DNA from 3 places in the Ruminococcoides intestinihominis genome. Region 2 is predicted to be linked to each of the others. Evidence: riboswitches for the same ligand, from Rfam matches in the RefSeq annotation. Region 2 holds a riboswitch; each other region holds the start of a gene.
The links. Region 2 has a riboswitch for thiamine pyrophosphate ahead of thiS (sulfur carrier protein ThiS). Riboswitches for the same ligand answer to the same signal wherever they lie in the genome.
Positions count from the first base shown of each region.

Region 1: it holds a riboswitch for thiamine pyrophosphate, as region 2 does, so the genes downstream of both, thiM (hydroxyethylthiazole kinase) here and thiS (sulfur carrier protein ThiS) in region 2, are expected to answer to the same signal.
Region 3: it holds a riboswitch for thiamine pyrophosphate, as region 2 does, so the genes downstream of both, thiT (energy-coupled thiamine transporter ThiT) here and thiS (sulfur carrier protein ThiS) in region 2, are expected to answer to the same signal.

Region 1 covers NZ_JBBMEY010000006.1:14,735-18,022, forward strand. The annotation lists gene thiE (thiamine phosphate synthase) at 1-463, opposite strand, end outside; gene thiM (hydroxyethylthiazole kinase) at 450-1,271, opposite strand; TPP riboswitch at 1,343-1,451, opposite strand; gene WMO18_RS02745 (AAA family ATPase) at 1,836-3,288, opposite strand, start outside.
Region 2 covers NZ_JBBMEY010000001.1:142,415-145,702, reverse strand. The annotation lists gene WMO18_RS00765 (thiamine diphosphokinase) at 1-163, shown strand, start outside; gene WMO18_RS00760 (hypothetical protein) at 173-877, shown strand; gene ybaK (Cys-tRNA(Pro) deacylase) at 888-1,373, shown strand; tRNA gene WMO18_RS00750 (tRNA-Ala) at 1,412-1,487, shown strand; TPP riboswitch at 1,636-1,740, shown strand; gene thiS (sulfur carrier protein ThiS) at 1,799-1,993, shown strand; gene WMO18_RS00740 (thiazole synthase) at 2,051-2,821, shown strand; gene thiH (2-iminoacetate synthase ThiH) at 2,835-3,288, shown strand, end outside.
Region 3 covers NZ_JBBMEY010000004.1:24,277-27,564, reverse strand. The annotation lists gene lepA (translation elongation factor 4) at 1-559, shown strand, start outside; gene thiT (energy-coupled thiamine transporter ThiT) at 642-1,226, opposite strand; TPP riboswitch at 1,278-1,383, opposite strand; gene WMO18_RS02040 (ImmA/IrrE family metallo-endopeptidase) at 2,119-2,817, opposite strand.

The DNA of each region.
Region 1 (3,288 bases), on a different contig from region 2:
AAATTCTTTCAAGTTCATCGTGAGAAACTTCTTCAGCGTCATCCTTTGAACCTGTTTTGAAAACTGCACCAACACCTAGGTAGTCAGCACCATGCTTTTCAGCAAGTAGTGCTTGTTCTACTGTTTGAGCTGATACACCGATGATTTTGTCATCACCCAGAATTTCTCTTACATTCTGTGCTTCCATATCACTTTGACCAACATGGACACCATCAGCATTAATTTCCTTTGCAATTTCTACATTGTCATTAATCACAAATGGTACATTGTATTCCTTACAAAGTTTCTGAATTTCCTTTGCTTCTTCTAGGAAAGAACCTTCATCAAGTTTCTTTTCTCTTAGCTGAATAAATGTTGCTCCACCTTTAAGAGCCTTTTCTACTTGGCTATAAAGAGTTTCACCATTTAACCAATGTCTATCGGTTACTGCATATAGAAGTAAATCTTTCTTATCGCAATTCATACTTTGCTCCCTTATTTAATGTTTCACCATCCATATTATAGATAGCATCAATAATTCTGTTACGGTATGTTGAGTTACCGTCACCCTCAACCATTCTTGTTTTTGCAATTTCACCTGCAAGACCCATTGTACAAACTGCTGATGCTACTGCTTCAAGTACATTGTCAGGATTAGCTACAATAAATGCAGTTGTCATACCTGAAAGCTGACAGCCTGTACCTGTGATTTTGCTCATATCAGCTTCACCGTTACGGATTACATAGCACTTTTCACCGTCACTTACAAGGTCAATAGCACCTGTAATTGCTACTACTGAGTTGATGCTCTTTGCAAAATTCTTTACAAACTTTACTGATGAATCAAGGTTATCTTCTGTAACAGTATCTGCCACATCAGCATCAACACCCTTAGTTGTGCCACTACCTAAGGCTAAAGTTTTGATTTCTGAAATGTTACCACGAACAACATCAAACTTAATTTCTTTCATTAGCTTAACTGCAGTATTTGTACGAAGTGCAGATGCACCGGCACCTACCGGATCAAGAAGAACCTTGTGGTTAAGTTCATTTGCCTTTTTACCGGCAATAAACATACCTTCAATTGAACGCTTATTAAGTGTGCCGATATTAATATTTAGACCACCACAGATTGATGTAATATCTGCTACATCATCAGGTTCATCAGACATAATAGGACTGCCACCACAAGCAAGAAGTACATTTGCAACATCATTTACTGTTACATAGTTAGTAATGTTGTGTACAAGTGGAACACTTTTTCTAACATTATCAAGGCAATTACCTAACATAATTGTTACCTCCAAACATATAAATTAAAATATTTTACATACAAAAACGGGCATACCAAAGGCATACCCGTCAAATAAGTCAATTATTTCCCTACGCTGGCATTATCCAAATCAGGTACTAGGTCGAAGTTGTCAACTTCCTCTCAGATTGCTAATTTGCAAACTCCCTATCTATTAATATACTACTAAATGTAGAATTTTGTCAACTGTAAAATAAAGAAACATACCCTAATACTAATTAAGGTATGTTTCTATAAATCACTTAAAATTTTACTTTACTTTAACTTTTAGTCTTAGCACATTTACACCGTTAACTCTAATCTTTAGAGTAGTTGTGCCTTTCTTTAGTGCTTTAACCTTAATAGAAGTTGTGTTAGCCTTTGAAACAATCTTTGCAACCTTAGTGTTGTAATACTTATTGTTTATATTTGCAACTTTACCTGTTAATTATACTGTAGCAGTTTTGCCTTTCTTCAAGTTCAAAGTAGTTCTGCTTAGTTTAGGAGAAGTAGTAACTGTTACATAGCAATAAAGTTTCTTGCCATTTGTAAGTGTTGCAGTAATTTAACAAATAATTTCAATTTTACTACCTTTATTAGGGGTTTTGGTAACAACAATCTGTTTATCAATTCTATCCTTTAGTTCTGTTACATGGGAAATAATACCTACAAGTCGGTTACTGCCGGAAAGTTTAATAAGTACATTCATCGCTTGTCTTAATGATTCATCATCAAGTGAACCAAAGCCTTCATCAACAAACATTGTATCAATTTTAATACCACCGGCTGAGGACTGAATTTCATCAGAAAGACCCAAAGCTAATGAAAGTGCAGCCTTAAAGGACTCACCACCGGAAAGTGAACTAATTGCTCTTTCACTGCCACAATGATGGTCATATACATTAAGGTCAAGTCCGAATTTAGTTCTGCCATCACTTGACTCTGTTTGGCGAACCAACTCATACTGACCACTTGTCATTTCCATTAATCGTTTATTTGCTTTAGCAAGAATACGGTCAAAGTAATTTAACTGTACAAATGTTTCAAGCTCCATCTTGTTAACACCGATACCACCATTGGCTGTACTTGCAAGTGGTGAAATCAGCTTAAATTCTTTTTCAGCCTTGATAAGATTTTCATTTTCTCTCTTTACATTAACCAAAACATTTGTGTTAGCAGAATATCTATAATTAATGGCTTTAGTTTCATTAGATAAATCACTGATAGCCTTTTCAGTTTCATCTCTCTTGATTTTAACCTTATCTATATCCGGTACCTTATCTATCTTTTCAAGTTGACCTTTTAATGCTTTGATTGATGCATCGGTTGCTGAAATCAATTTTTCATACTGATTATATTTTTCTAATACAGAATTATAATCAGCCTTTTCAGCATTTATAACTTCATTAATACTGTTAATCTTCTTAACTGCTTCACTTTCACTACCAAACTGTAATTCTTTCTTTAGAGAATTATACTGCTCTTCATAAGAAGTAATATCAGCTTCACAAGACGCTACTGCCATCTTTACTACGGTAATTCGCTTATTCAGTTCATTGATTTCATTATTCTTTTCAGGAATAATTCTTTCAAGTTCCTGCTTTCTGTTACTCTTTATTTGTAATGCTTTTAAGGTTTTGTCTAGCTTAACATAATTATCTGCTAAATCAGAAACCTCTTTCTTAATAATTTCAAGAGCATCAAGCAACTTGTAATCACCTAATATTTCTTGAACCTTTGTTTCAAGGGCATTTGCCTTTTCCTTTAATTCACCATGTTTGCTAAAAACATTTTGTCTTTCAGTATCAACAACTTTTTGATACCTTTCGTAATTGTTCTTTGCTGACTCAACCATTTCTTTAGTTGGTGCATTAGGCAACTTAACTGCTTTATGAGGATGGACTGTTGAACCACATACAGGACAAGGCTTATTTTCTTCCAAACTATCAGCCAAAACACCGGCTTGGTCATTAAGATAGGCTATACTTAAATTGTCGTATTCATCCTTGTAACCATTG
Region 2 (3,288 bases):
TTGTGAAAGTGTAAATGTTACATATAAAGGTGCAGAATATATGTTAAACAACAAGACTTTAACATATAATGTATCTCGTGGCATTAGCAATGTTTTTGTTGATGATGAAGCTGAAATCACAATCAACAGAGGCAGAGCAATCCTATTAACTTATTATAAATAAGAGGTTTTTATGCTATATAATATGTGTGGTTTAAATGTTTATTATGAACCCAAATATAAACAGACAATTACTCGTTCTGAAAAATATTTAGCAAAAAATCAAAATTTAAAACCAGACATAACTCTTAATGTTACAGAAGAAAGGATAGATAACTATATCCTTTCTTTTCCTCATATATCAAGGTCACTTGCTGAGTATGTAATTTATGGAATGATATTTTACGAAGCAATCTTAGATTATGACGGAATACTTCTTCATTCATCAGCAATATCTGTTGATAATGAAGCCTATCTTTTTACTGCAAATAGTGGTACAGGAAAGTCAACCCATTGTGCTTTGTGGATGAAGTATTTTGGGGACAGAGCCGTTATGATAAATGACGACAAACCGGTTATCAGAATAATTGATAATAAGATATATGCTTGTGGCACACCTTTTTCAGGTAAACATGATATTAATAAAAATATTTTAGTACCACTAAAAGGTATTTGTTGTATCAACCAAGGCAAAGAAAATGTTATCAATAAAATATCTACCAAGAAAGCTATAGGAAAATTCCTGCCACAAACACTTTGTATTAATGATAAACAAAAAATGTCAAGCCTATTAACTGTTCTTGATAAAGTTCTCAGCAATGTAAATGTGTATGAACTGTTTTGTGATATTTCTGAAGATGCAGTAAAAACATCTTATAATATGATGAGCAAAAATTAGTGGTGATATTATGGCAAAAAAACAAGAAAAAACTAATGTAATGAGAATTCTTGACCAAAAGAAAATTGAGTATTCTCACTATGCTTATGATAATACAAAACTTAACGCAGAAGAAGTAGCAAATGCTCTTAATCAAGAAGTAGGCAAGGTTTTTAAAACCCTTGTAACTGTTGGTAAAAGTAAAGAACATTATGTTTTTGTTGTACCGGCAAATAAAGAACTTGATTTAAAGAAAGCTGCCAAAGTTGCAAAAGAAAAGTCAATAGAGATGATTCACCAAAAAGAACTTTTGCCACTAACAGGATATATCCATGGTGGCTGTTCGCCAATCGGTATGAAAAAGCAGTTTAAAACTTTTATCCATAAGACTGCTAATGACTATGATACTATCTACTTTTCAGCAGGTAGGGTAGGTAACCAGGTTGAGTTGTCACTATCCTCATTGCAAAAGGTAATTCCTGTTGAAGTAGCTGATATTATAAAAGATAATTCTTGATTTTTTCATTACCTTGTGATAGAATTATCTTATTGAACGGGGATGTAGCTCAGCTGGGAGAGTACCACAATGGCATTGTGGGAGTCGAGGGTTCGAGCCCCTTCATCTCCACCAAAGAAAAGCCCATAGATAAGCCACTTTTAGCTAACCTATGGGTATTTTTTTATTTCTTTAAAAGAAAATGACGAAAAAACGGCGTAAAAATTAAAATAAAATTTTAAACTATTGAAAATAATAATAAGTAAGAGTATAATATTATTAAAGTAAAAATTATGGGAGCTTGTGTTACAGGCTGAGAGGAAGATATAATCTTCGACCATTACCTGATTTGGATAATGCCAACGTAGGGATATATTTATTAATGTATTTTGAGAAGTTACCCAAACATAGGGTAGCTTCTTTTTTTACTTATAGGAGGTGCAAAAGTGGTAACAATTAACGGTAAAGAAGTTGATATGTCAGGAAAGACTATTTCACAGTATCTGGAAATTGCAAACTATAACCCAAAGACTATTGCAGTTGAATGTAATGAAGTAATTATCTCAAAGTCTGATTATGAAACAACTGTACTAAAAGATGGTGATGTAGTAGAAGTTGTTAGCTTTATGGGTGGAGGCTAATTTCTTCTTAAGAAAAAATAAAACAAACTTGATATACATTGAAAGAAGGAAATTATAATGGAAAATGATAAACTTATCATTGGTGGTCATGAATTTAACTCAAGATTTATTTTAGGTTCAGGTAAGTATTCTATGAAACTTATTGACTCAGCTATTAAGGATGCCGGTGCTGAAATTATTACACTTGCAGTTCGTAGAGCTAATACTAAGGAACAAGAAAATATCCTTGATTATATTCCAAAGGGTGTTACATTACTACCTAATACAAGTGGTGCAAGAAATGCTGATGAAGCAGTAAGAATTGCAAGACTAGCCAGAGAACTTGGTTGTGGCAACTTTGTAAAGATTGAAATTATGAGAGATAGTAAGTACCTGCTTCCTGATAACCAAGAAACTATTAAGGCTACAGAAATTCTGGCAAAAGAGGGTTTTGTTGTAATGCCTTATATGTATCCTGACCTAAATGTTGCTCGTGATTTAGTTAATGCCGGTGCAGCATCAATTATGCCTTTAGCTTCACCAATCGGTTCAAATAAAGGTCTAGCTACTAAAGATTTTATCCAAATTCTAATTGATGAAATTGATTTACCAATTATTGTAGATGCCGGTATCGGTAAACCTTCTCAGGCTTGTGAAGCAATGGAAATGGGTGCATCAGCAATTATGGCAAATACTGCATTAGCTACTGCCGGTGACTTACCATTGATGGCATCTGCATTTAAGAATGCTATAGAAGCCGGTAGAAAGGCATACTTATCAGGATTAGGCAGAGTTCTAACTCGTGGTGCATCTTCTTCAGATCCATTAACAGGTTTCTTGCGTAATTAAGAGGTGAATTTTAATGGAAAACGAATTTTTAATTGACTCAGAGTTTTTGTCACCAAAAGCACTTGAGAAGAAACATAGACTGGAGAATGACCCATCATACCGTAAAAACCATATGGAATATATGCCCGGTATGGAAGTTATTGAGTCAGATGTTTGTAAGAATGTAATGGACCATATGAATTCTTATGACTATTCAAAATATACTGCAAAAGATGTACGAAAAGCACTTGAACATGAAACTTGTTCTATAGAGGATTTTAAAGCACTTTTATCACCTGCAGCAGAACCATTCCTAGAACAAATGGCTCAGAGAGCAAGAGTAGAAACAAGTAAGCATTTTGGCAATACCGTATATATGTTTACGCCGTTATACATAGCAAATTATTGCGAAAACTATTGTGTTTATTGTGGCTTTAACTGTTACAATCACATTAATCGTATGAAACTTTCAATGGAACAAATTGAAA
Region 3 (3,288 bases), on a different contig from region 2:
ATATGTAGGTAACATTATGGAGCTTTGTCAGGATAGACGAGGTATCTTTGTGGGTATGGATTATATTGACTCAGATAGAGTTGATATTCACTATGAAATGCCACTTGCTGAAATTATTTATGATTTCTTTGACACACTAAAAAGCAGGACAAGAGGTTATGCATCCTTTGACTATGAACTAAAGGATTACAGAGAAAGTCAGCTGGTTAAACTTGACATTATGCTAAACGGTGAAGTAATTGATGCACTTTCATTTATTATTCACGCAGATAAAGCATATGGCAGAGCAAGAAAAATGGCAGAAAAGCTAAAGGAAAAAATTCCAAGACAGTTATTTGAAGTGCCAATTCAGGCTTGTATCGGTGGTAAGATTATTGCCAGAGAAACTGTTAAAGCTATGCGTAAAGATGTTCTTGCTAAATGTTACGGTGGTGACATTACTCGTAAGAAGAAACTACTTGAAAAGCAAAAAGAAGGTAAGAAGAGAATGCGTCAGCTTGGTTCTGTTGAAGTTCCACAGGAAGCATTTATGGCAGTTCTTAAACTTGATTCAGACTAATTCACAACATTATATACAGCAAAAAGCCTAGGGTTTTATTCCCTAGGCTTTTTTGCTGTAATAGTAGATATATGTTAAATACTTATGCTCTCTTTAATGCACCAACTGTGTCCTTCCTAAAGTCAAGTACAAGTGCAATTAATACACCAACAACAATTGTTACAATAGTTTCAGGTACCATATATGTTGCGTTGTATGTTACGGAATATAACCAAGCAGGTTGTCCCTCAGGTGCCCACATTTTCCATACTGCCCAACCTGAAATAAAGTGACAGATATATCTTAATGCACAAGCAAGAAATGCACCTAAAGCAATTTCAAGTGGTTGGTTGTGGAATTTATCTCTAAACACACCGGCAAAACCAATTACACCAAAAGCTACAAGGTAATCAAACAAAATAATCAGTATAACTGCTAAAACTGATGTACCGTAAGAAAGGTTGTTTGCTCCAAGTACCATTTGTACCAGTCCATAAACAACACCGGTAAGTACTCCCCACTTCCACTTATAACGGTAAGCAATCAGTACAAGTGGTAACATACTGCAAAGTGTTACACTGCCACCAAAAGGTAGGTTTGCAAACTTAATCATACTTAACACAGTAGCAAGTGCAATCATAATAGCACTTTCACACAATCTTAAGATAGTCTTTTTTCTCTTTTCCATTATTGTTCCTCCTCAAATAAAAAAGCACTATGCAAACGCACAGTGCCATAAAAATCCTATCTTAAAGCTCCCTACGTCGGCATTATCCGAATCAGGTTAAGGGTCTAAGGCGCACACCTTACTCTCAGCCACTTTTGTAGCTCCCCTGTTTGATTTGCAATTATAATACCATTAAAAATAATATTTGTCAAATACTTTTTGTAAAAATATATAGGAACACAAAAAGGAACATACCTTATTGGGTATGTTCCTTATGTCCTTCCAAATTAAAATTAAAATTTTATCCGTAAGTATTACATCTTAGTAAGCCACCTATATTTATCACATACGTGACAATGGAATTATAATAAAAGTTAAAACAAATTCTTAATTAATTTTTCGTATTAATTAAATTTAATTTTATTTGTGTAGATGTTTTGAACAATTAAGTTCAAATTTTTAAATATTCAATTGTAATTTACTTGATAAAATTAGGCTTTTTTACCGAACAAAGCCACCATATCAAGGTTTTCAATGTCGGGAATTGGTTGTTTCTTCTTAACATTATCGTTATCTGATTTGCTAATTGTTGGTTTGCTAGATCTATTCATATATAATACAATCCCAACACATGTAGCTAAAAGTAAAGTCATTAAAACCAAAACTACGGCAAGAACTATAATCCCGTGGTACATCGGTAATACCTCCTTGTAATACACTGTACGCTTATATAATAACACTCTAGAATGTTTATATCTTGTTTACTATTTCTTTTCTTCTTCAATTAAATAATACCACATAAATATAAAATGTCAATGGTTTTTTTGAAAAAAGTTAAAAGTTTTTATAACAAATTCACTAAAGATTTATAATAGTAAATTTATTCATAGTAAATCTATATTTTGTTCACAAACTAAGCCTTGCAATGGTAGTTCTTCAACGCCATAAGCAGTTGCAACAAGTTTTCATAACCACAAAACTGATATTCGGTCAGCTTACCCATCTTCTGTAGTCTGATAGCCAAAATCTCTTTAGTTACACCGAACATATCAGCCATTGCGTTAAACTTTATAAAGTTACTTTTATCCACAACAGGATTGATAATATTCAGTTTATCAACACCATAAACCTTGTTAAAAACTAAATTGATAGTTTCTTTTGGCATCAATATTTCTAATGCTAAAGTAGAAGTGATACCTTCAATAATATCATCGCTTGGTGCATCCCTTAAAGTAATAGGCTTTTTACGGTACTTTTCACCATACAAGTCACTATTAATACGGTTAAGAATCCAGAAAGAAATTCCACACATTGTTACAAAGTTTTTTTGACCACTACTGCCCTTTAGCAACTGTTTATTCACATAAACAGTTTGGTTATTAAGGGTTACTTCTCTTTCACCTATCTTATCCTTCACATCACACAAAGTAACTTTGCCCAGAACCTTTTTATCGTTAAAGTCAACATACTCAATGTTAATACCCAGCATATTTGCTACATTCTCAGGGCTAACCTTAAAGACTTCATTACTGCTGATGTTATAAATATTCATATACTGCTGTACAATACTATATGCAATAGTTTCTATATTCTTCTCTGTTAAATAAGCCATAATAATCTCCTTTACAATTTTTACTATATAATAAGTTAATTAATTTCTATATTTTTCTAGCTTGGTTATAGTATAAAGCACCACTTTGTTTTTACTGTTAGTAACGGTTGAATTATAAATGTGCTTTGTGTGAAAAGAAAAAACACATTACAAAAGGCAAAACACCGAACCTAATGTTCGGTGTTTTTGACTTAATGAAAAAATGAGGGGTTTTTCAATGTTTTATTTGAGGAGTTAAAACAATGTATCTAAAGCTCTGTATCTCTTTAGTACGCTTATAGTATATAAAGTCAATATGTTTTCCACTTTACAAATAGTTGAAATATACTTGTAATTTATGTGAAAAGTATTAGAAAAACTTTCTGTAAAAATAACAAAGCACTGAGCTTGTGGATAACTCAGTGCTTTGTGTCTTTCATTAAAAATGAGGGGTACAATGTAAATCTTATTGATTACATTGAGGAGGGTAGA